4 regions of the Thalassospira sp. MCCC 1A02898 genome follow, and region 2 is predicted to be linked to each of the others. Evidence: riboswitches for the same ligand, from Rfam matches in the RefSeq annotation. Region 2 holds a riboswitch; each other region holds the start of a gene.

Region 1 (5,570 bases), on a different contig from region 2:
TGATGCGCGAAGTGCATTACCGCTTGTTATGTACCGCCAAGGGGGCGGCGATTGCGGGTCTTGCCATCGGCGGCAGCAACATGCAGCGGATTTCGGCAGCGCTTCAACTGATCAAGGATAATTTCGACAAGCCGCTTAAGGTGGAAGACTTGGCAAATCGCGCCAATATGAGCCCGTCGTCCTTCCATCACCACTTCAAGCAGGTGACAGCCATGAGCCCGCTTCAGTACCAAAAGCGGCTCCGCCTGACCACGGCGCGTCAGATCATGCTGGCCGAAATGAAGGATGCCGCATCGGCGGCCTATGCGGTCGGGTATGAAAGTGCGTCACAGTTCAGTCGCGAATATGCCCGCATGTTTGGCGCACCGCCAATCCGCGATGTCATGTCGATCCTTGGGCAGGGCGGGGCCAGCCAGTCTGCCGATATGGCCCCGCACTAACCCTAGCCCTGTTGCTGGTTGCCAACGGCCGGCAGGTGCTGGAACATCCAGGTTTCACTTAAGGGGCCGTCACCGCGTTTCAGATACATCCGCAGGTCAACCGGATCTGTGCCCGCGGCCTTAAGGTCAAAGGCCGCCCGCCAGATGCGGGTATCCATGATCGGTTCGATCTTGGTGCGCACAATCTCCCCGCGGGAGGATGTCACAACCACTTCGGGGAATTCGCCGTAGGCAAGCGTTCCCAGAACCTCACCCTCGAACTCGACGGAAAACTTGATTTCGTCCTTGGGCCGGTTGGTGCCGGGCTCCCCGCCACGGCCCATGCGGGTTGCGGTTGCGGTTGCCAGTTCCTTGACCGGGAACGGGTTATGGGCCTGCCAGTACAGACGGTATTTGAACTGATAGCTGTTGCCCGCCTTGGCGGGGCCATTCGGGACCCAGAAGGCGGCAATGTTATCGTGGATTTCATCGTCGGTCGGGATTTCGATCAACTGAACCGCACCGTCATTCCACTCGCCTTGCGGTTCGACCCACAGGCTGGGGCGGCGGTGATAACGCACACCATCCAGATAGTTTTTCACATCGCGATCGCGCTGCATCAGACCAAAACCACGCGGGTTATTGTCACCAAACGCTGATGCGCGGATGGTTTCCGGGTTGTTCAACTGTCGCCAGATGCGTTCGCCGCCGCCGGTCCAAAGCTCCAGCCCGTCGCTGTCATGTACTTCCGGACGCCAGTCAAAGCGGAACGATTTGTTCTGTTCGGAATACCAGAACATGCTGGTCAGCGGTGCGATGCCAAGCCGTTCGATGTCTTTGCGCAAGAACAGATGTTTTTCGACATCCATCGTGACCCCTTCGCCGCGATAAAGCAGGAATTTATAAGCACCCGTGATGCTGGGCCCATCCAGCAGGGCATAAACCGTCACAGGGTCTTCGGGATTTTTGGCTGGTTCGATAAAGAATTGACGGAAATCGGGAAATTCTTCGGGAACCGAGGTCGCCGTATTAACCGCAATGCCGCGCGCCGACAGGCCATACTGGCCTTCATCCCCAATGGCGCGGAAGTACGATGCGCCAAGAAACGCTGCCCAGTCCTGGGTTTTCCAGTCATCGCGTGCCTGATTTTCATGCAGGCGGAAACCGGCAAAGCCGCTATTGGCGGGCAGTTGGCGGGCAATGCTGTCTTCGGGCATGTCAAAGTATTCGGGCTTGTAGATCACTTCGCGTGCCTGACCACTTTCCAGAAGATACATATGCACCGGTTTGGCGAAATACATACCCAGATGGAAGAAGGTCAGCGGATAGGTGCCTGATCCATCGGAAAACGGCGAATGGTCGCGTTTGTAATGCAGCTTGCCATGGGTGTCGTAATCGATCTTGCCGACAATTTCCGGGTTTGGCGCAACGGGTGCTTCATATGCCGATGTGGCCATGGATTTGGCGCGTGCAATCAAATCGGCAAAATCAAACGGCTGTGCCGAACCCAGATCAAGGCCGTCGACATCTGCCAAAGCATGCTGATAGATCGACATTCCCGGCAGGATAAGACCGGCTGCCGCGATGGATTTCAAAAAGCGTCTGCGTTCAACAGAAGTCGTCATGTTCATCACATTCCTGTGGTTTGAGGTGTCGGGAAAGCATACCCGGCAGTGTGGAGGTAATCGGGATGAAACATGGCAAATTCAAGGTCGTATCAATTGCTTTTTATGCATGGAGCCTTGGCGTTAATGCCGCTGGTGGTCTGCCAATTTCCTTGACCGTGTTTTTGGTTTAATCTAACCGTGACGTGTCGGTATCCGAATATCGGATAAAGGGAATTCGAGATGGGCCGAATATTGGCTCATTAACCGAAGCTGCCCCCGCAACTGTAGGCGGCGAGCATTTTTCTGACCAATGCCACTGGGATCAACCCGGGAAGGCCAGGGAAAATGCGTTGACCCGTAAGCCAGGAGACCTGCCGACACGAAGACGACGGACCGGGCGGGGTGCCCCGGAGAATGTCGGTACGTGTCTTGGCCCAACAGTTTAGCCCAGGTTTTCTAAGCTTTAAGGCCGGCATCTTCCGCCATCTCCTGACACTTTTGCCAGTCCATTGACAGCAGCAAAAGTGATGTTATGTTATAACATAACATTTGACGATGTATTGAAACTGGATCATCCAAAGCGGTCCCGGATCAACGCATCAGCAAGAGGGAACTAAAAGTGATCAATCACGATAAACGTGTACTGGCGGTCGGGGTGTTTGCCGCTGGTCTTATTTCTTCTGTTTCATTTGCGTCCGCAACCGAATATCCGCTCAGTATCGAGAACTGTGGGACTATGTTGCAATTTGATGCGGCCCCGGATCGCGTGGTGTCGCTGGGCCAAAGTACGACCGAAATTCTTTATTCGTTGGGCCTGGCCGACAAGGTCAAGGGTACGGGTGTCTGGTTTGGCCCGGTGATGGATGAATTCAAGGACGTCAACGCATCTGTGCCGCGTCTGGCCGACAATGATCCGGGGTTCGAAACCGTTGTCGCGCAAAAGCCGCAACTGGTTGCCACCCAGTATCAGTGGCATGTCGGGCCCAAGGGCACCGTCGGCACCACCGAACAGTTCAACGAACTGTCCATTCCGGTCTACACAGCACCTGCTGATTGTGTCGGCAAGGACAATGCCGGTGGCGGTGACGGGGTGCGGCATGAAGGCTTCACCATGGATCTGATTTATCGCGAGATTTCCGATCTGGCGCAAATCTTTGATGTCGAAGATCGCGGCAACGCACTGATTGCCAGCTTGAAGGAACGTCAGGCGAACTCATTGGCGCGTGTGACGGCAAGCGGCCATGACAATGTTTCTGCCGTCTTCTGGTTTTCCAGCCCTGAAATCAACAGTGATCCCTATGTGGCGGGCAAAAACGGTGCAGCGGGCTATATCGCAGGTAAACTTGGTGTTCGCAACATTATCGACAGTAATGAAGAATGGCCGACCGTTGGCTGGGAAACCATTGCGCGCGCCAATCCTGATATCATCGTGATTGGTAAAATGGGCCGTCGGCGTTTTCCGGCCGATGACTGGCAGGTCAAGATGGATTTCCTGAAAACCGATCCGGTCGCTAGTCAGATGAAGGCGGTGCGCAATGGCAATATCGTGGTGATGGACGCCCAGTCGATGGATCCGACCATCCGCCTGATCAATGGTATTGAAACACTTGCCGCAGCCGTCGAAAGACTGAGTGCTTCGAACTGACCTGCACTGCCAAAGGCACCTGATATGCCCGGAGAATTCAATGTTTGAAACAACGCCAGTGCAGCAGCCGGTTCAGCCACCTCGGCAATCGCTGGCGGGGCGGGCATATCTTGTGCGGGCCGGTGTCAGTCTTGGCGCCCTGGTTTTGCTTGTTGGCGTCATCGCGATGGCCGCGGCCAAGGGGGAAACGCACATTCCCCTTGGCACCGTCTTTCAGACCATTGCCAATCATCTTTGGCAGGCGGGCTATGACGTTGATCCGATTGATGCCGGGATCATCTGGAATTACCGGATATCGCGCGCCATGGTGGCCGCGGCCTGCGGGGCGTCCCTTGCGCTATCGGGCGCGGTTTTGCAGGCGCTTTTGCGCAATAGTCTCGCGGATCCGTACTTGCTGGGCATATCGGCCGGGGCATCGACCGGTGCAGTCAGCGTTGCCATTCTGGGGTTCGGCGCGGGGATGGTTTCCCTGTCGCTTGGTGCCTTTGTCGGTGCGCTGGTGGCATTCGGGTTTGTCGCCCTTTTGGCCATTCCGGCCGGGCGCGGGGCCGGTGCCATCATTCTTGCCGGGGTTGCCGGATCGCAACTGTTTAACGCATTAACGTCATTCATCGTGACCAAGGCCGCCACGGCGGACGAGGCACGCGGGGTGATGTTCTGGCTGCTTGGTAATCTAAGCGGCGTGCGCTGGCCTGATGTCTATCTGGCGCTGCCGGTCGCCGTCATCGGCTTGCTGGTCTGCCTTTGGTATTCGCGGGCGCTCGATGCCTTTACCTTTGGCGTGGAATCGGCGGCATCCCTTGGTGTGCCGGTGCGTCGGGTTTATGTGGTGTTGATTGCCATTGCCGCCTCGATGACGGCCGTCATGGTCAGTATTGTCGGGGCCATCGGCTTTGTCGGATTGGTTATTCCCCATGCCGCACGGTTCTTTGTCGGGACACGGCACGGATTTCTGTTGCCGGCATCGGCCCTGATCGGGGCGGTGTTTCTTGTGGCGGCCGATATTGTATCGCGCATCATTCTTGATGGTCAGGTCCTGCCCATCGGGGTGATCACGGCGCTGATCGGTGCACCGGCCTTTGCGATCATCCTGTGTCATGGGCGGGTATTGCGATGAGCCTTGAATTACGCAATGTCGGCTGGAATGCCGGATTCAAAAAAATCATCAGCGACGTGTCGCTTCGCGTGACACGGGGAGAGTTCCTGGGTGTGATCGGGCCAAACGGATCTGGCAAAACCAGTATGATGTCGGTCTTGGGCGGTATTCGTGCGCCGTCGACCGGGCAGGCATTGCTGGGGGACCAACCGATGAAGAAAATCGGTCGGCGCAACCTTGCCCGTCATATCGGCTTTGTCGAACAACAGGCCGATACCATCGACCGTATTACCGTGCGCGATGCCGTCGCGCTTGGTCGAACGCCGTACCTTAGTTTGCTGACACCATGGTCAGGGCACGACGACGCCATAGTGTGTGAAGCCCTTGCCAGTGTTGAAATGGGGCCGTTTGCGGACCGGATGTGGCATACGCTTTCGGGCGGTGAAAAGCAGCGCGTTCACATTGCCCGTGCCTTGGCCCAGCAACCCGATTTCTTGTTGCTTGATGAACCGACCAACCATCTTGATATCCATCATCAGCTGGGCTTGCTTGAACTGGTGAGTGCACTGCCGGTAACCGTGGTGGCTGCTTTGCACGACTTGAACCATGCGGCGATGTTTTGTGACCGGATTGCGATGATGGATGGTGGCAAGCTGATTGCACTTGGTACACCCGAACAGATTTTGACATCGCAAAACCTTCGCGATGTTTTCGGGGTTGCCGCCGATATCGAGATCGATGATCAGGGTCGCTGCCACATCCGCTATCACGCCGGAAACCAGAAATCTTTGGCCATAAAAAAA
Region 2 (5,570 bases):
TCGCCAGCACCCCAAAGCCAAGTTTCTTGCGGTCCAGAAGGGCGACCTGACGTTTGATCACACCGGATGCCTCAAGCTGTTTGACCCGACGCAAACACGGCGATGGGGACATGCCGACCATTTCAGCCAGTTGGACATTGCTGATGGCGGCGTCCTTTTGCAGGGCCTGCAGAATCCGGACATCGGTCGCGCTTAGCGTCACGTCGGTCATTTTAAACCCCAAATCAAACCAACAAGGTCACAATATGCACATCATAACCGATTTGGACGCCTTATTGGCCAGAAAATGACATTAGAGTTGATGTAAAATGATCCTTGTAAATCGGCAATAGAACCCGAAAGAGGACGGCCATGAATCAGGGAAACGATCTGCGTGGTGATTACAGCCACATCAATGACGACTACACCATCGATCAGGACTGGAGCACATATACCGAGGCCGAGCACGAACTATGGCGCAAACTTTATGACCGCCAATCGCGCATTTTGCCCGGCTATGCAGCCGAGGATTACATTCGCAATCTGATGAAACTTGATGCGGCGGATCAGATTCCGCATTTCGGCCGGGTCAGCGAGAAGCTCCATGCGGCGACCGGTTGGCATCTTGTCGCGGTTCCGGGGCTGGTGCCTGATGATGTGTTTTTTGACCATCTTGCCAATCGGCGGTTCCCGGTCACGGTCTGGCTGCGCAAGCCCGAGGAAATGGATTATCTGGTCGAACCCGACATCTTCCATGACTTTTTTGGTCATGTGCCGATGCTCTATGACCCGACCTTTGCCGATTATCTGGCGGCCTATGGCGCCAAGGGGCCCGAGGCCATTGCGATGGGCGGCCTTAAACAGTTGGCCCGGATGTATTGGTACATGGTCGAGTTTGGCCTGATCATGACCCCGCACGGATTGCGCGCCTATGGGGCAGGCATGTTGTCATCGCAAACCGAAACCATCTATTCGGTCACCGATCCCACGCCAAACCGGGTGGCGTTCGAGCTTGAACGCGTCATGGGCACGGATTATGCGATTGATGATTTCCAGAAAACCTATTTCGTTCTGGAAAGTTACGATCAGTTGTTTGACGCGATGAATGTGCCAATGGCCCCGATCTATGATCGGCTCGCCAAGAAGCCTGCGATTGATCCGGCAACCACCTTGCCGACAGACCGGATTTATCATGTGCATGGGGCCGCAGACAGCATCATTTCGCTGGGCGAGGAGACCCACAGGACCCACAGACAACAACGCCCTGCGTGAGCAGGGCGTGGCGATCCGTTTAGGACTGATCAAGGCAGGGCTGGTCTCCCAGCACTCCTAGCAGGCACTGATGGAATGACCCAGCACCCGATTGAGTTGCTCAAGCACCACTTTCGGGCTGGCGTCCTTGCTAATGAAATCGGCCGCCCCAAGCGCATCGGCTTGTGCGCGGGTGTCGGCATCATAATGGGCCGAGAAGAAGAAAACCGGCACGTTTTGGCTGTTGGGATAGCGGCGGCGAATTTCGCAGAACGCTTCAAAGCCGCTCATACCCGGCATTTCAATATCAAGGATGATGGCACGGGGATAAAGCCCGTCCAGCTGATCAATCAGATCATCGGCACAATCAAAACCGGCCACGTCATATCCTGCCCGACGCAACACTGTTTCAAGGGCTGCCTTGGCGCTGGGACTGTCGTCGGCGAACGCAACCAGTCCATCAGGACAAAATTGCGACGGCATGGCGCTGAGCGCGTTCATGGATGGCGATACTCCGAGTTTTGGGACAAGTCCAAACTGACAGACGAAAATGTCAAATTGGTTAAACCCGCCAAATTTTTGCCACGCAATGTTCCGGCTTCACCCCGATCTCGCACCCGTGCCGCGAAAGTATAAGGCCGCAATGATCGGAACCATGCGGCGCGCAAACCACGAACAGACGTGCAAAACCCCAATGTTTCCGCCGACATAACGTTACGGAAACCTGATTTGTCGGGATCGATATCCGTCTAAATAGGTATTTCCATGCCTATTTACGGAATTAGGGACAGGTGCTATAAACCGCCATGTCGCGAATGTGACCGGAAAATAGGATCGGGAATCCGGTGCGGCCGTGCCTTAGCGCACTTTGGCCAAGCCCGGAACTGCCCCCGCAACTGTAAGCGTAACGGCCTTTCTGCAGGCTTTCTCGCGAGTCAGAATACCGATGGTGTTTTCTTGGCATGAAATGGGCCGGGCGGGGTGTACCGGGTACTGGGAATCCGTAGTAGAATAGAATTTGGCAACGTTCCGTGCCCGACGCCATATAAAGACCCCATATGGAGTCGCATCAAGGCCGGGACACACCAAGCCGGGAGAAACCATGTCCGACCCGCTAAAGCTCGCATCCGAATTTCCATCTGCTGATTACGCAAGTTGGCGCAAGCTTGCCGAGGAGGCCCTTAAAGGGGCGCCGTTCGAAAAGAAGCTTGTCACCAATACGCTTGATGGCTTTTCCGTTCAGCCGATCTATACAAATGACGATCAGGATGACGCGACCCGGCTGATCCACGAAGTTCTTAATGCCACGGTCGAGCCGCGCGAAACCGTCACCGGGTGGGATATCCGCCAGCTTCATACCCATCCCGATCCCAAGGCCACCAATGCCGCGATCCTTGAGGACCTTGAAAATGGGGCGACCTCGATCACGCTAAAGCTTGACGCCGCCGCCCGCGCCGGGCGCGAAATCAGTTCTGCCGAGGTGGGCGTGGACGGAATTGCCATCCATTGTCTGGCCGATCTCGATACTGCCCTTGAGGATGTTTACACCAACCTTGCCACCGTCGGCCTTGACGCCGGGGCGGCAGGTGTTCCGGCCGCCGCACTTCTGGCAGCCCATATCGCAAATACCGATGGTGCCGACGAAGCCGCACCGGCCTTTAACATCGACCCGATCGGGACGCTGGCATCTACCGGCACCCTGCCCTGCGGCGCGCAGGACGCGGTTGATCATACGGCAAGCGTTGCGGTCGAGCTGATTGATCTGTTCCCGCTGGCGACCGCGATTTCGGTGAATGGCGCGCCATATTACAATGCCGGGGCCACCGATGGTCAGGAACTGGCCTGTTTGCTGGCAAGCGGGGTGACCTATTTGCGCGCCCTGACCGACGCCGGGATGGCGCTTGATCAGGCCGCGGGTGCGATGGTGTTTAACGTTGCCATCGGCACCGACTTCTTTGCCGGGATCGCCAAGCTGCGTGCACTTCGCATGATGTGGAGCCGCGTTCTGTCGGCATCGGGTGCCGAGGATGCAACGATTACGATCAATGCGGTTTCGGCCGAAATGGCCCTGACCAAGGTTGATCCGTGGGTCAATATGCTGCGCACCACGGTGACAAGCTTTGCCGCCGGTCTTGGCGGTGCGGATAGTGTGACCTGCCTGCCTTATGATCATCTGATTGGCCTGCCAGATGGCTTTGCGCGTCGTATTGCGCGCAACACCCAACTGATCTTGCAGGAAGAAAGCAACGTGCACCGGGTCATCGATCCGGCTGGTGGTTCGTGGTTTATTGAAAACCTGACCAAGGAATTGGCGAAGGCCGCCTGGTCGAAATTCCAGTCCCTTGAATCTTCGGGGGGTATTCTAAGTGCCCTTGCCAATGGCAGCCTGAAGACCGAGATCGAGACCGTCTGGAATGCGCGCGAAAAACGCCTGTCCACCCGTCGTGATCCGCTGACCGGTGTGTCGGAATTCCCCAATATCACAGAAGCCAAGGTAATCTGTGAAAAGCCGGACCTTGAGACGATCGTTGCAGATGCCAAGGCCCGCCAGACCAAGTTTGATGGCACGGTCGGCAACAGCCTTGATGCCATGATTGAGGCCGCCCGCGCCGGTGCCACCATCGGGCATATGTTTACCGATCTTTATGGCACCAGTGCCGCGACATGTATCGGTGCCATGCCTGCCCATCGCCTTGCCGAACGTTACGAGGCACTTCGCAAACGGTCTGATGCGCACGGATCCTTCCCGCAGGTCTTCCTGGCCAATCTTGGCAAGATCGCACAGCACACGGCACGCGCGACCTTTGCCCGCAACTTCTTTGAAGCCGGCGGGATCGAGGCGATCACCAATAACGGCTTTGCCAATGCGGATGATGTTGCATCCGCCTTTGGCAAAAGCGGGGCGAAGATCGCCATCATTTGCGGATCAGACCCGCAATATGCCGACATGGCAGCCGACGTTTCCAAGGCACTGAAATCCAAAGGAGCCAGCATGGTTTATCTTGCTGGCCAGCCGGGCGATGCGAGGTCGGCTTACGAAGCAGCCGGCATTGACGAGTTTGTCTTTGTCGGGGCCGATGTCCTTGCCATTTGCGGTGCTGCACTTGATCATCTTCTTGGCAAACAGGGGGAGAAATAACCATGACCCGCATTCCTGATTTCTCCGACCTTCCGCTGTTTGACGGCGCATCCGCCGGTGCCAAGGACCCGTTTGAAAGCACGCCCTGGACCACGCCAGAAGGCATTGATGTCAAATCATCCTATGGCCCCAAGGATCTGGATGGCATTGATCATTTAAACACCATGCCGGGCATGCCGCCGTTTTTGCGTGGCCCCTACCCGACCATGTATGTGCAGCGTCCCTGGACGATCCGCCAATATGCCGGTTTCTCCACCGCCGAGGAATCCAACGCGTTTTATCGCCGCAACCTTGCCGCCGGGCAAAAGGGGCTTTCGATTGCCTTCGATCTGGCAACCCATCGCGGCTATGACAGTGATCATCCGCGCGTCGCAGGTGATGTTGGCATGGCCGGTGTGGCGATTGACAGCATCTATGACATGCGCACGCTTTTTGATGGCATCCCGCTTGATGAGATGTCGGTTTCCATGACCATGAACGGTGCGGTTCTGCCGGTGATGGCGCTTTATATTGCCGCCGCCGAAGAACAGGGTGTGAAGCACGAACAGCTTTCGGGCACCATTCAGAACGACATTCTGAAAGAGTTCATGGTGCGCAACACCTATATCTATCCGCCGAAACCATCGATGCGGATTATTTCGGATATCTTTGCCTTTACCTCGCAAAACATGCCGAAATTCAACTCGATCTCGATTTCCGGCTATCACATGCAGGAAGCCGGTGCGACGGCTGATCTTGAGCTCGCCTATACCCTGGCCGATGGCATCGAATATGCCCGTGCCGGTCAGGCAGCAGGCCTTCCGATTGATAAGTTTGCGCCGCGTCTGTCGTTCTTCTGGGCGATTGGCATGAACTTCTTTATGGAAATCGCCAAGATGCGCGCGGCCCGCATGATCTGGGCCAAGCTGATCAAACAGTTTGATCCGCAAAACCCGAAATCGCTCTCGCTGCGCACGCACAGCCAGACGTCGGGCTGGTCTTTGACCGCCCAGGACGTATTTAACAACGTCATCCGAACCTGTGTTGAGGCCATGGCCTCCACCCAAGGCCACACACAGTCGTTGCATACCAATGCACTGGACGAAGCCTTGGCACTGCCGACTGATTTCTCGGCCCGGATTGCGCGTAACACCCAGCTGTTCCTGCAACAGGAAAGCGGCACCACCAATGTTATCGATCCGTGGGGTGGTTCATACTATGT
Region 3 (5,570 bases), on a different contig from region 2:
CATTCTGCCCTGCCCGATAACCATAGGAAATATCATTCAATTCAATAAGCGACGACATACATGCGATCCATCACGACAAGGGCAATAATCAGGGCAAGGAAGAAAACGGCAAATGCACCGTCACGACGCTTGAATGCCAGATCATCTATCATCGGGAAATGACCACTAAATCCGCGGCACTTCATGGCTTCCAGCACACGTTCGGCCCGTTCAAGCGACCGCACCACCAACATGCCAAACAAATAGCCAAAAGACCGGTAGGTATGGGCATTATTGCGTGCCTTAAACCCGCGAAGTTTCATCGCCATGCGAAGACGATGATATTCGTCATGAAGCACCGAAATATAGCGCACCGTAAACATCATCAGATGCACCAGAACCGGCGGACATTTCAAACGATATAGCGTGTGGCCAAGTGTCACCGGCGTCATACCCGACAAAAGGCTAAGCATCATCAGGACAACCGCATTGGCCCGTATGCCAGCAAGGATGGCATGCATCAGGCCTTCCTTGCTGGCCTCTGCCCCAAGCACCGAAAACATCGGTGTTCCGGGGGTCGTAAACGGCAACATTATCAACATGACGATGATAAACCCGTCCATGGCTGCCATGCGTTTCAGGGTTACGCGCAGCGGCAAGTCCGTCAGGCTCATGGTAATGGCGGCAAATATCAGGGCACCCAGTGCAAATTCGATCTGATGCAGGGCCACCACGACAATTGCAAAAACACAGGCCGCGACCACACGTACCCTTGGATCGAACGTCCCGACGAATGACGGTGATTGTCCGCCATGTGCCTGAACGCTCAGGGGTTGGTCATGTCCGAAAAGGTGGCTCATGCGTTGGGTGCTTTTGCTCTTAGCCGTCGCGCAGCGATGTAATAAATGATCCCGAAGGCACCGAATATATAGCCAATGCCGCCCAGAATCGATTGAAGATCATTCTTTTCCTTATAGGCGGTGAGCTCGCGCCTGAGAGGACGCAATTCGTCACGCACGATGGTCGCGATGATTTCTTCCTGTTCGCGGGAAATTGCAGGCCCAGCGTTTGATCCTGCCCTCGATGCAGTCGGCGCCTTTGACGATGCTGTTTGTACAGCCGCATCAACATCCGTCAGGTCCGCAATGGCAAAGGTTGCCTCGGCAACGTGCCCTGCCCCGAGATCGGCCCGAAAACGCAGATCAATCTGTTGGCTTGGCGTGTAGACAAAAAAACCGTCGCCGTCGGTGGTAACTTCATCAATCTTGTTGCCATCAAGATCAAAGATCTCAACAAGCGTGTTTTCGGCCATGACACCGTTGGAGAAACCGATTTCACCTTCGATGTTTGAACCACTTGGAAACAGGGATGCGATAACCTTGTGCGCCTGTGCAGGTGCTGCGCCATACACAAGCATGCCAAGGGCACAGACCAGCATGAGTGATCTAGCCATTGGATGCCTCGCCCGCCTGCTTTGCACGCAAGGATGCTGTCGCCTGCATCTCAAAACCGGATGTCTGATCGGCGGGTTGCAGCAAGGCCGGTTTGACCTTGGCGATCAGATACACCGATGCCGCTGACACCAACCCTTCGACCACCATGATCGGAATGTGGGCAAAGAAGACCAGCTTGGCCGCCGGAACAAATGCATCACCACTGAGTGCAAGCGAAATCGCGACAAACACCGTTGTCAGCGCGATGGAAAACGCACCAGCACATCCACCAAGCACGGCCGCCGTGACCGGGCTGCTGCGCGACACCATTCCCCGGAACAAAAGGCCCGCCAGCACAGCCGGAAAGGCGATATTGACCGTATTGACGCCAAGAACCGTCAAACCGCCAAAGCCAAAGAAAACGGCCTGAAGCAGGAGACCGACAAAAAGTGCCGGAAACGCGGTCCAGCCAAGCACGAGCCCGGCAAGACCGCTCATGATCAGATGCACACTGGATGGTCCCACCGGCACATGAATAAGCGAGGCAACAAAGAATGTTGCCGACAAAACCCCGGTTGCAGGAATTTTATCGATTGGCAGTTTCCGCAGTCCAAGGCCAAGTCCGGCAATTGCAAGAATACCCCCGCCAATCAAGACTTCCGGTGCCAGCGCACCATCAACAATATGCATCTGTTTTGTCCCTCGCCTATTTCACATCATAGGCGCGAACCCACAGGACTGCATCCTGTGAAAGTTCCTTGCCCTGAAATTCTTTGTCAGGGCCGCTGCCAAGTGCTGCAAATCCCCAAAAACCTGCCTTGGGGACACCAAAAGTGAAATACCCGTTTTGATCGGAAATGACCACAACCGCACCACCGGGCATTGGCGATGCCGTTGGCCCTTTGGGTGTGTTGCTGGCCATATCGGGTTCTGCGGCCATGTATTCGATTTCGACTTCAACACCGGCCACAGGTTGGCCTTCGCTTAACACTCGGCCAGTAAAGGTCGAACCGGCAATGATGTTGGTTGGTCGATTAAGCGGCAGGATTTCGGTTTTAAGACCTTGCGGTTCCATCCAGTCGGTCGGAATTTCATTGCGGTTTACATAGGACTTCGTGATCTGCTGGATGAAGATATCTTCGCTTTCTTCATAATACGGTGCGGGGACCACCACCATGACGTAATCACCGCTGCGGCGCAGAGTCAAAGTTGCGTCAAAGGCCGCTGCCGAGTTGGCAATTCCGGTGAAAGTAATCGGCGTAAGCGTTGATTTGAGATCAAGTTTCTCACCGCGATTAACCGCATAAAATTCAAGCGGCTCGGCCATATCCATGACATGACCGTTTTCAAACGGGTGCCAGAAAATCAGCTTAACCGGCTGATCCCCGGCCTTGGTCACGTTCACGTCCGGCGTATAGGCTAATTGAAAATGCGCATGCGCCGGCATGGCCGCCGACAGCACACAGGCGCTTGCAATCGCAAGCCTGCCAAGGGTCTTAAACATATAATCGTCTCTTTCTCAAACGATGCACGCAGGCCAAAGGCCCAGCGCACAGGGTCAGGACAAAGAACGATAGGATGGCTGGAAGCAAGATTGCGGATCTTCAAAAGACCGTTTGTACCCCTGCAACCTGACGCTCACCCCGGCGTCCAACAGTTTCATACCGGGCAATCGGCACCCGGCAGTCAAAGGCAGGTCTCCTGGCTCACGGTTTAAAAAGCAATGCGCCTTCCCGGTTTGCACCAGTGGCATATGCAATGCTCTGACCGCTTACAGTTGCGGGGGCAGCCGTGGCTTTGTCATGCATGACGCACCACGTTCCCTTTTAAGTTGGTCCAATCGGATCAACACCAAAGACAATGTCATAATCCACGTCGGACGGATTGCTGTCAACTCCCTGCCCCAAGGTCCGTGACAATCTTTTTGCGGATGGCTTGACGCGCTTTAAACCGGGCGCGAAGATCACGCGCAATTTTGCCGACGGGCCCCGAAAGCCTGCAATCAGATGGGTGGAAACATTATGAAACCTGAAACGGTTCTTGTTTTCTGGTTCAAGGAACTCGAAGAAAAACAGTGGTTTATCAAGGATGAAGCCCTGGATCGCCATATCGCGGAACGCTTTGCCGATTTTCACGCCGCCGCCACGGCCGGAGAGCTTTTTAACTGGCGCAAAACCGCCCATGGACGACTTGCCGAAATCATCGTTCTTGATCAGTTTTCACGCAATATGTACCGCGATCAGCCACAGTCCTTTGCATCAGATCCAATGGCATTGGTGCTGGCGCAGGAGGCTGTTTCCTTGAAGCTGGATCGCAAACTGGTCACACCGCAGGAACAGGCATTCCTGTATATGCCGTATATGCACTCGGAATCCGAAATCATCCATGAAGTGGCGGTTGACCTGTTTTCACAGCCCGGCCTTGAGAACAATTACGAGTTCGAGCTGAAACACAAAAAGATCATTGACCGGTTTGGCCGCTATCCACACCGCAATGAAATACTGGGCCGTCCATCGACGCCAGAGGAAGTGGCGTTTCTCAAAGAGCCCGGATCATCGTTCTGAGCATTAAAAAAGGGACGGTTTCCCGTCCCTTTCATTTCATCTCACTTGATCGCGGAACATCAGCCAACATCACGGTCGCGATTATCCCACCAGCCCTGCACAAGGCTTTCTGCCTCATCCATGTAATCCGCCTTGCCGGCAAGGAAGGCTGCCATGGCGGCACTGCCCTTGATCTTGGCTTCGGCCGGAATATCTTCCACCTCGCCACGCCAGACCGCCAGAAAGTGCTTCAGCGATACAGGGCTTTGGTCTTCGCCATCCTTTTCGGTTTTTGACAGCAATGCCGGCCAGCGAACATCATTGAGCTCACCATTATCAAGCATGCGCAGATCGACATGCTTATAGGGTGTTCTTTCGGCTTCGCCGCCACCGCCCTTGATCACACCGATGCGTGGAAGTTCCAAAAGCTTGCCGGTTTCACGATGGACATCAAGAAACGCCGGATGAAACACACCAAGGAAGGCTGCACGCGCATGCAGAGGATTAAGCAAACGCAGTAACGTATTGACTGGACTGCGTAATCCAAGAAGTGGACGCAATCCAATCAGCTCCTGCAGCTTGGGATGCATATGACGCAGCGGCAGATACGCAAAGCCCTTCGATGCGATATCAGAACGCGCTTCTTCTGCAGACATGGCAATCGGAAGCTTAAGCGCCTTGATGGCAACTTCTGTGCTGATCCCGTTGACCAGATGCGAGTTATAGCCATGCATCAGCACCGGAACATTATTCTGCGACAGCAGAAGCGCCGACAGCACAAACCAGGGCAGACCACGGGTCCGACCGGCCGCATAGGATGGCCAATCCAGCGCAGGACGCATAAGCGCGTCATCTTTGCTGTCTTCATCCGGTTCAAGACGCGCGGCCTTGCGCACAGCTTCGATCATGCCGGCCAGTTCTTCGGGCGTCTCAGCACGGTAGCGCAGCATCAAAAGGAATGCGCCAAGCTGGATCGGTTCGACCTCGTCGCGCAGGATCATCGAGAAGGCATCAAATGCCTCCTCGCGGGTCAGACTGCGCGAACGGCCCGGCCCACGGAAGAACGTGCGGAGATAGCCAGAAAACGGATGCGCCTCTGGTAAGACATTCTCATCCTCGAGCTGTTCAAGATGCTCGTCGGTCATATGGTTTCACCGGAATAGTTGGTGTTACTGATCGTGAATACGTGTGAAGACCCACTCTGTCTCGGTCGAGAGGTCATCCTGATAGCGATAGCCATCAACATTAAACTTCTTGAGCTCTTGCGGGTCTTCGAGCCGATTGTCAATCATATAGCGTGCCATCATGCCACGCGCACGCTTGGCCGAGAAGCCGACAACCTTGGCCGTACCGCCCTTCACTTCCTTAAACACAGGCGTAATTACCGGGCCATCAAGGACCTTGGTCTTGATCGATTTGAAATACTCGTTCGAGGCGAGATTGATCAGACTACGGTCCTTGTGACCTTTGGTAATCTCGTTGATTTCTTTTGAAAGCTTATCATCCCAGAACGCGTAAAGGTCCTTGCCCCGCGGGTTGGAAAGGCGCGTTCCCATTTCCAAACGATATGGCTGCATCAAATCGCGCGGCTTCAGGAGGCCATAAAGGCCCGAGA
Region 4 (5,570 bases), 600 kb from region 2:
GATCCTGTCGCTTGTTTTATCGGGTCTGTTTGCGACGATGGCCATTCTGATAGGCGGACTTTTGGCGGTGGGTATTGTTGCGGCAGTCGCGAAATGGCAGATCGGCGGGCAGACTGGCGATGTCCTGGGGGCAACCCAGATCGTGACCGAACTGTTTGTCGGTATCGCGTTTATTGCCGCCCTTTGATCAACCAGAACAGCAACAAGAAGGAATGCCGTGAGCAGTTTGAAAATAACCCGCTGGTGGCTGGTGCGTCACGCGCCGGTCCAAAATCCGAAACGGCTGGTCTATGGCCAAAGTGACATGCCTGCCGACCTTTCCGATGATAAGGCACTGGCTGCCCTTGCCAGACAATTGCCGGTCGATGCCGTCTGGGTGACCAGCCATCTATCACGTACGCATGATACGGCGCGCAGTCTGCAGGCCTTCATGGACAAAGACGTAACGCCGCAGGCTGAAAGCGGCTTTGCAGAACAGCATTTTGGTGATTGGGAATTGCAGAACTGGAACGATCTGCCCAAGGGGGAAACAACACGGTTTTGGACCGACTTCGCCCGCCAACATCCCCCAAAGGGTGAAAGCTTTGCCGATGTGGTTGGTCGTGTCGGCCCCGTCTTTGGACGATTGAGTGCGGATTGGGCGGGCAAGGATATTGTCGCCGTCGTTCATGGCGGCACCGTGCGCGCCATGCTGGCCAATGCGTTGGGTTTATCCCTTGAAACCGCATTGGCATTTCATATCGACACGTTGGGGCTGACCACGCTTGAATATATCGACGGGGTCGACGAACCGGGCTGGCGCGTAACCGCTGTCAATCAGCGGTTTTAAGGAGCTTACGGGGTTTTCCGTCAGGCAGAGGCCAGCTCGATATCGGATGCCATGTCATCAAGAGCGTGTTCTGCCAGATAGCGGTCAATCATATCCGGGTTCAGATCATGCTTTTCGCAGATGTCGAAAACATCGCGCAGATAGGCCTGATAATAGGGCATCGGACGGCTGCGTGATTTGCTTCGCAATTTGGCAACATTCGGGAAATCACTGGCAAAGGATGCGTTTTCGATTACCTGAATGATGGTGTCATCAATGATGGCAGCCGGCATTCCGCAATAAGTCTTGCCGCAGGCAGACAACATCTTGCTGGCAGTCGGAACAGAAATGCCTGGCTGGGAAAGCAGCTCGTTCAACTCGTCCTGTCCGAAATCCGAGATCGACATCAGGGTCACAAGGGTTGGCATATCGCGCACAAGCAACGACAGCGCATTGACGCGAATGCCGCGTTCATGGGACCAGATGATGGTTGCGATTACACCTTTTGAGGCATCTTCGGCAAAGATGTCACGCACATCGCGCCGTGCCAGAGTGATCTCGCCATCGGTTGCGTGCTGTTCAAGAAAATCCTGAAATGACCGATCAGGACTGTTCAGACGGTCCAGCAATCCCAGCCACATGTCCTTGCGAGACGATGTGGTCCAGGTTGGCGCGTTCATCTGTCGGATTTTGGATAGGTGAGAACGTATTGCCATTGGTCTTGAAAAATCCAGATTACCCCAAGAGTTTCGGTACAGTATTTCCTGCAGCCAGCCGGGTGATGAGTCTACTTCCCGGGTTTTCGCCAGATTGCGGATTGTTCCGTCTTTAGGGTCAGGACCTATTAATTTGATTTGAATGGCAGGCGTTATATTTGCGAAATCCAAGGAAAAGCCCGCCGGGCGGGTTGGTATCCCGCACAAGGGATTTGACGCTGGAGTTTGCAAATATAACGCCTGTCCTTCGGATTAATCGGATTTGCACGGGCTACTTTGTCGTAAAACCTTGAAAGATAAATATCTTCCTGCAGTTTTACTCCGCGTATCCGCGCAAATCTGTTTAACCATTCAAACCAAATTAATAGGTCCTGACCCTAGTTCCAACGCAACGGTTTGATGTTGGCTGAAATGGTATGACCTCTCAAGCAGACAATTCTTACAAATACTGACCTTCCGATTAGGGTGGGGTGGTAACGAAGGGTTAAGTGCCGAGAATGACCTTTGGCATTTTTTGCAAACCTGCTAGGTTCGGCGCATCGTTCGGTGATGGGAAATCGGTGCAAGGCCGATGCTGCCCCCGCAACTGTATCGGGTTGGGAGATCCGGGTCGGTGCCAATGCGCCAGACCAGCCACCGGGAAACCGGGAAGGCGGATCGCTTTCATGCCCGCAGCCAGGAAACCTGCCGAAGGTGTCACTATTCGAAGGAAGGTGACGACGCAATCGGGCCTCGGTGGGAGGCTATGGCGAGGAAGAAACGGGATGACCCAGACTTTACCCCCTGACGGCCCCTCTGGCGGGACGCATCTGATCCTTGGCGGGGCGCGATCCGGCAAAAGCCGGTTTGCCGAAAACATCATCAATCAGGCGGGCGGTGGCACATATATCGCAACCGGGCGTGCCTGGGATGACGAAATGGCCAACCGCATTGATCTTCACAAACAATCACGCGGCGATCTCTGGCAGACACTCGAGGAACCGGTCGAACTTTGTTCGGCACTGCAGACCTGTAATGTCACAGGCGGCAAGCCTGTTCTGGTTGATTGTCTGACCTTGTGGCTGACCAACCTGATGCTTGAAGACCGCGACATTGATGCCGAGATCGCAGCTCTTTGTGACCTGCTGCCAACCCTTGATGTGCCGGTGCTGCTTGTCTCAAATGAGGTTGGCTTTGGCATCGTGCCGGAAAATGCGATGGCGCGGGCCTTTCGCGATCACGCCGGACGCCTGCATCAACGCATTGCCGAGTTTGCAGACAAGGTCACCCTTGTGGTGGCCGGCATTCCGATGCAGGTCAAATAGTAACATAAAGAATTGAATTTTAAGGATTTCAGAAATGGCACAATTGGGCAAAATCCCGGCAACCGTCATTACCGGTTTTCTGGGCGCTGGCAAAACAACGATGATCCGCAACATGCTGGAAAATGCCAATGGCAAACGCATTGCGCTGATCATCAATGAATTCGGCGATCTAGGTGTGGATCGCGGTATCATCAATGGCTGTGGCATTGAAGGCTGCGAAGAGGATGACGTTGTTGAACTGGCAAATGGCTGCATCTGCTGCACCGTGGCTGATGACTTTCTGCCAACCATCCAGGGCCTGATTGATCGTGATACACCGCCTGATCATATCGTTATCGAAACATCTGGTCTTGCCCTGCCAAAGCCGCTGGTAAAGGCGTTTAACTGGCCCGAAGTCCGGTCGCGTGTGACCGTTGATGGTGTTGTGGCGGTTCTTGATGGCGCTGCCCTTCGTGATGGGCTGTTTGCCCATGACCATCATGCGGTACAGGCCCAGCGCGAAGCAGACGAAAATCTTGATCATGAAAGCCCGCTTGAAGAACTGTTCGAAGAACAGCTTCACTGTGCGGATATGGTGGTTCTCAACAAAACCGACCTTTTGACCGATGCTGAACGCAGCAAGGTCGAAGCCGATATCCGCGCAGAGCTGAAAAAGCCGTCGGTCAAGATTATCGCGACCGAACATTCCCGGGTTGAAAATGCCATCCTGCTTGGTCTGGGGGCCGCAGCCGAGGATGACCTCGATAGTCGTCCAAGCCATCATGACGATGGTCACGAACATGATCATGATGATTTCGACAGTTTTGTCGTTTCGCTTGACGCGATCAGTGATCCGGCCAGCCTTGAAAAGCGCCTGATTGATGTCGTGCGTCAGTTTGACGTGCTGCGCATCAAGGGTTTCCTGGATGTGCCCGGCAAACCGATGCGCCATGTGGTTCAGGGTGTTGGTGAACGTTTTCAGCGCTATTTTGACCGTCCGTGGGCCGATGGCGAAAACCGCCGCTCGGAATTGGTGGTGATTGGCCTGCATGGTCTGGATCGCGCTGCGATCGAGGCCGCCATCAAGGCCGCCTGATCCAATTTAAACTGATCGAGCTCACCTGAAACCGGATGCTAAAAATCATCCGGTTTCGGCCTGTTTGAAGACCAAACGCACAAGGATACGGATCGCGCGATGCATCTATTGGCAGCCCAGCCCGGAATGGTGACAGATGGCAGTGAGGCCGTCGACCTTGGACAGCAACCCGGCGATGTGGTGATCCTGTCTGCGGCCGAGTCTGAGCTGGCCTGCCTTGCCGGGGCGCAAGCGCGGCTGGTCGATGCATTTGGCGATGAAACCCCGTCACTGCGTCTGGCAAGTTTGCTGCAGCTCGGCCACAACATGTCGGTCGATCTTTATATCGACGATGTACTTTCCGATGCCAAATTCATCATCGTGCGCATTCTGGGCGGGCGCGGCTATTGGGATTATGGCATTGAACAGTTGGTTGCACTTGCACGTGCCAAGGACATCCCATTGCTCCTGTTGCCCGGTGATGATCAACCCGATGCGGAGCTTTTGACGCTTTCGACCGTTAAGGGGCGCGAATATCAGAATATCTGGCGCTACCTGATCGAAGGCGGACCGCAAAATTCCGAGAATTTACTTCGCCTTATATACGAAAAGTTAAATTCAAGCGTGAATTGGAACTGGTCACCGGCGGCCCCGCTGGTCAAGGCCGGGGGCTATTGGCCCGGCAAGGCGCAGGCAAGCCTTGATGAAATCCGGGTTAATTGGGTGGAAAATCAGCCGGTTACACCGATTATCTTCTATCGTTCACTGGTACAGGCCGCCAACCTGGATGTTATTGACGCGCTGGTTGAGGAAATTTGTGCCAATAGCCTGAATCCATTGCCGGTTTTTGTTGCCAGCCTCAAGGATCCGTTGGCTGCGGCATTGGTTGAGGACTGGTTGACAGAAACCAGCGCCGATTTGATCCTGAATACCACCGGCTTTGCGATATCTGTTCCGGGGGCAGAACGAAAAAATGGTCCGTTTGACGCGGTCGATGCCCCGGTCTTTCAAGTGGTGCTGTCGGGCGGTGGCGAAGAAGCCTGGCGCGAAGGTGTGAATGGTCTGGCCGCGCGCGATATTGCGATGAATGTGGCGCTTCCCGAGGTTGATGGCCGTATCCTTTCACGTGCTGTGTCATTCAAGGGATCGGCGGGAAAAGACGAGCTGACCCAGATTGACCTGGTGAAATACATCCCCGTGCGGGATCGCGTGGCCTTTACCGCCGAACTTGCCGCCAATTGGGTACGCTTGCGCAAATCCGATGTCAGCGCGCGCAAGGTGGCGATGGTCATGGCAAACTATCCCAACAAGGATGCCCGTCTTGGCAACGGCGTCGGGCTTGATACGCCAGCCGGCATGATCGAAACACTCCGTGCGATGCAGGACGAAGGATACCGTGTCAATGATCTGCCAAAAGATGGCGATGCGCTGATTGCTGCGATCAAGGCCGGGCCGACCAACGATTTCAAATCGCTTGCCAACCGCGAAATTCGCGTGACCTTGTCTCGCGCGGACTACCGAAAGGCGTTTGATGGCCTGCCGAAAACCATCCGGGATCAGGTGTTTGAGGCCTGGGGCGATCCGACAAATGATCCGTTCTATCTGGCCGATCAGGATGCCTTTGCGCTTTTGATCTTGCCGCTTGGCAATGTGGTGGTCGGGTTGCAGCCTGCGCGCGGCTATAACAT

Evidence for each region. Region 2 has a riboswitch for cobalamin ahead of AUQ41_RS03765 (methylmalonyl-CoA mutase family protein). Riboswitches for the same ligand answer to the same signal wherever they lie in the genome.
Region 1: another riboswitch for cobalamin. It lies ahead of AUQ41_RS06855 (ABC transporter substrate-binding protein); the one in region 2 lies ahead of AUQ41_RS03765 (methylmalonyl-CoA mutase family protein).
Region 3: another riboswitch for cobalamin. It lies ahead of AUQ41_RS18135 (DUF4198 domain-containing protein); the one in region 2 lies ahead of AUQ41_RS03765 (methylmalonyl-CoA mutase family protein).
Region 4: another riboswitch for cobalamin. It lies ahead of cobU (bifunctional adenosylcobinamide kinase/adenosylcobinamide-phosphate guanylyltransferase); the one in region 2 lies ahead of AUQ41_RS03765 (methylmalonyl-CoA mutase family protein).

What each region holds. Positions count from the first base shown of each region.
Region 1 is NZ_LPXK01000009.1:29,601-35,170, forward strand. Features, by position in the region: gene AUQ41_RS06845 (AraC family transcriptional regulator) at 1-440, shown strand, start outside; gene AUQ41_RS06850 (glucan biosynthesis protein) at 443-2,044, opposite strand; cobalamin riboswitch at 2,217-2,420, shown strand; gene AUQ41_RS06855 (ABC transporter substrate-binding protein) at 2,646-3,671, shown strand; gene AUQ41_RS06860 (iron ABC transporter permease) at 3,712-4,788, shown strand; gene AUQ41_RS06865 (ABC transporter ATP-binding protein) at 4,785-5,570, shown strand, end outside.
Region 2 is NZ_LPXK01000001.1:839,302-844,871, reverse strand. Features, by position in the region: gene AUQ41_RS03780 (Lrp/AsnC family transcriptional regulator) at 1-211, opposite strand, end outside; gene phhA (phenylalanine 4-monooxygenase) at 352-1,251, shown strand; gene AUQ41_RS03770 (response regulator) at 1,309-1,731, opposite strand; cobalamin riboswitch at 2,018-2,197, shown strand; gene AUQ41_RS03765 (methylmalonyl-CoA mutase family protein) at 2,333-4,369, shown strand; gene scpA (methylmalonyl-CoA mutase) at 4,372-5,570, shown strand, end outside.
Region 3 is NZ_LPXK01000013.1:306,960-312,529, forward strand. Features, by position in the region: gene AUQ41_RS18115 (energy-coupling factor ABC transporter ATP-binding protein) at 1-58, opposite strand, end outside; gene cbiQ (cobalt ECF transporter T component CbiQ) at 42-839, opposite strand; gene AUQ41_RS18125 (cobalt ABC transporter permease) at 836-1,432, opposite strand; gene cbiM (cobalt transporter CbiM) at 1,425-2,102, opposite strand; gene AUQ41_RS18135 (DUF4198 domain-containing protein) at 2,119-2,916, opposite strand; cobalamin riboswitch at 3,086-3,283, opposite strand; gene AUQ41_RS18140 (DUF924 family protein) at 3,434-3,976, shown strand; gene AUQ41_RS18145 (glycosyl transferase family protein) at 4,036-5,100, opposite strand; gene yaaA (peroxide stress protein YaaA) at 5,125-5,570, opposite strand, start outside.
Region 4 is NZ_LPXK01000001.1:242,634-248,203, reverse strand. Features, by position in the region: gene cobS (adenosylcobinamide-GDP ribazoletransferase) at 1-187, shown strand, start outside; gene AUQ41_RS01095 (histidine phosphatase family protein) at 218-829, shown strand; gene AUQ41_RS01090 (hypothetical protein) at 850-1,488, opposite strand; cobalamin riboswitch at 2,040-2,231, shown strand; gene cobU (bifunctional adenosylcobinamide kinase/adenosylcobinamide-phosphate guanylyltransferase) at 2,289-2,828, shown strand; gene cobW (cobalamin biosynthesis protein CobW) at 2,863-3,903, shown strand; gene cobN (cobaltochelatase subunit CobN) at 4,003-5,570, shown strand, end outside.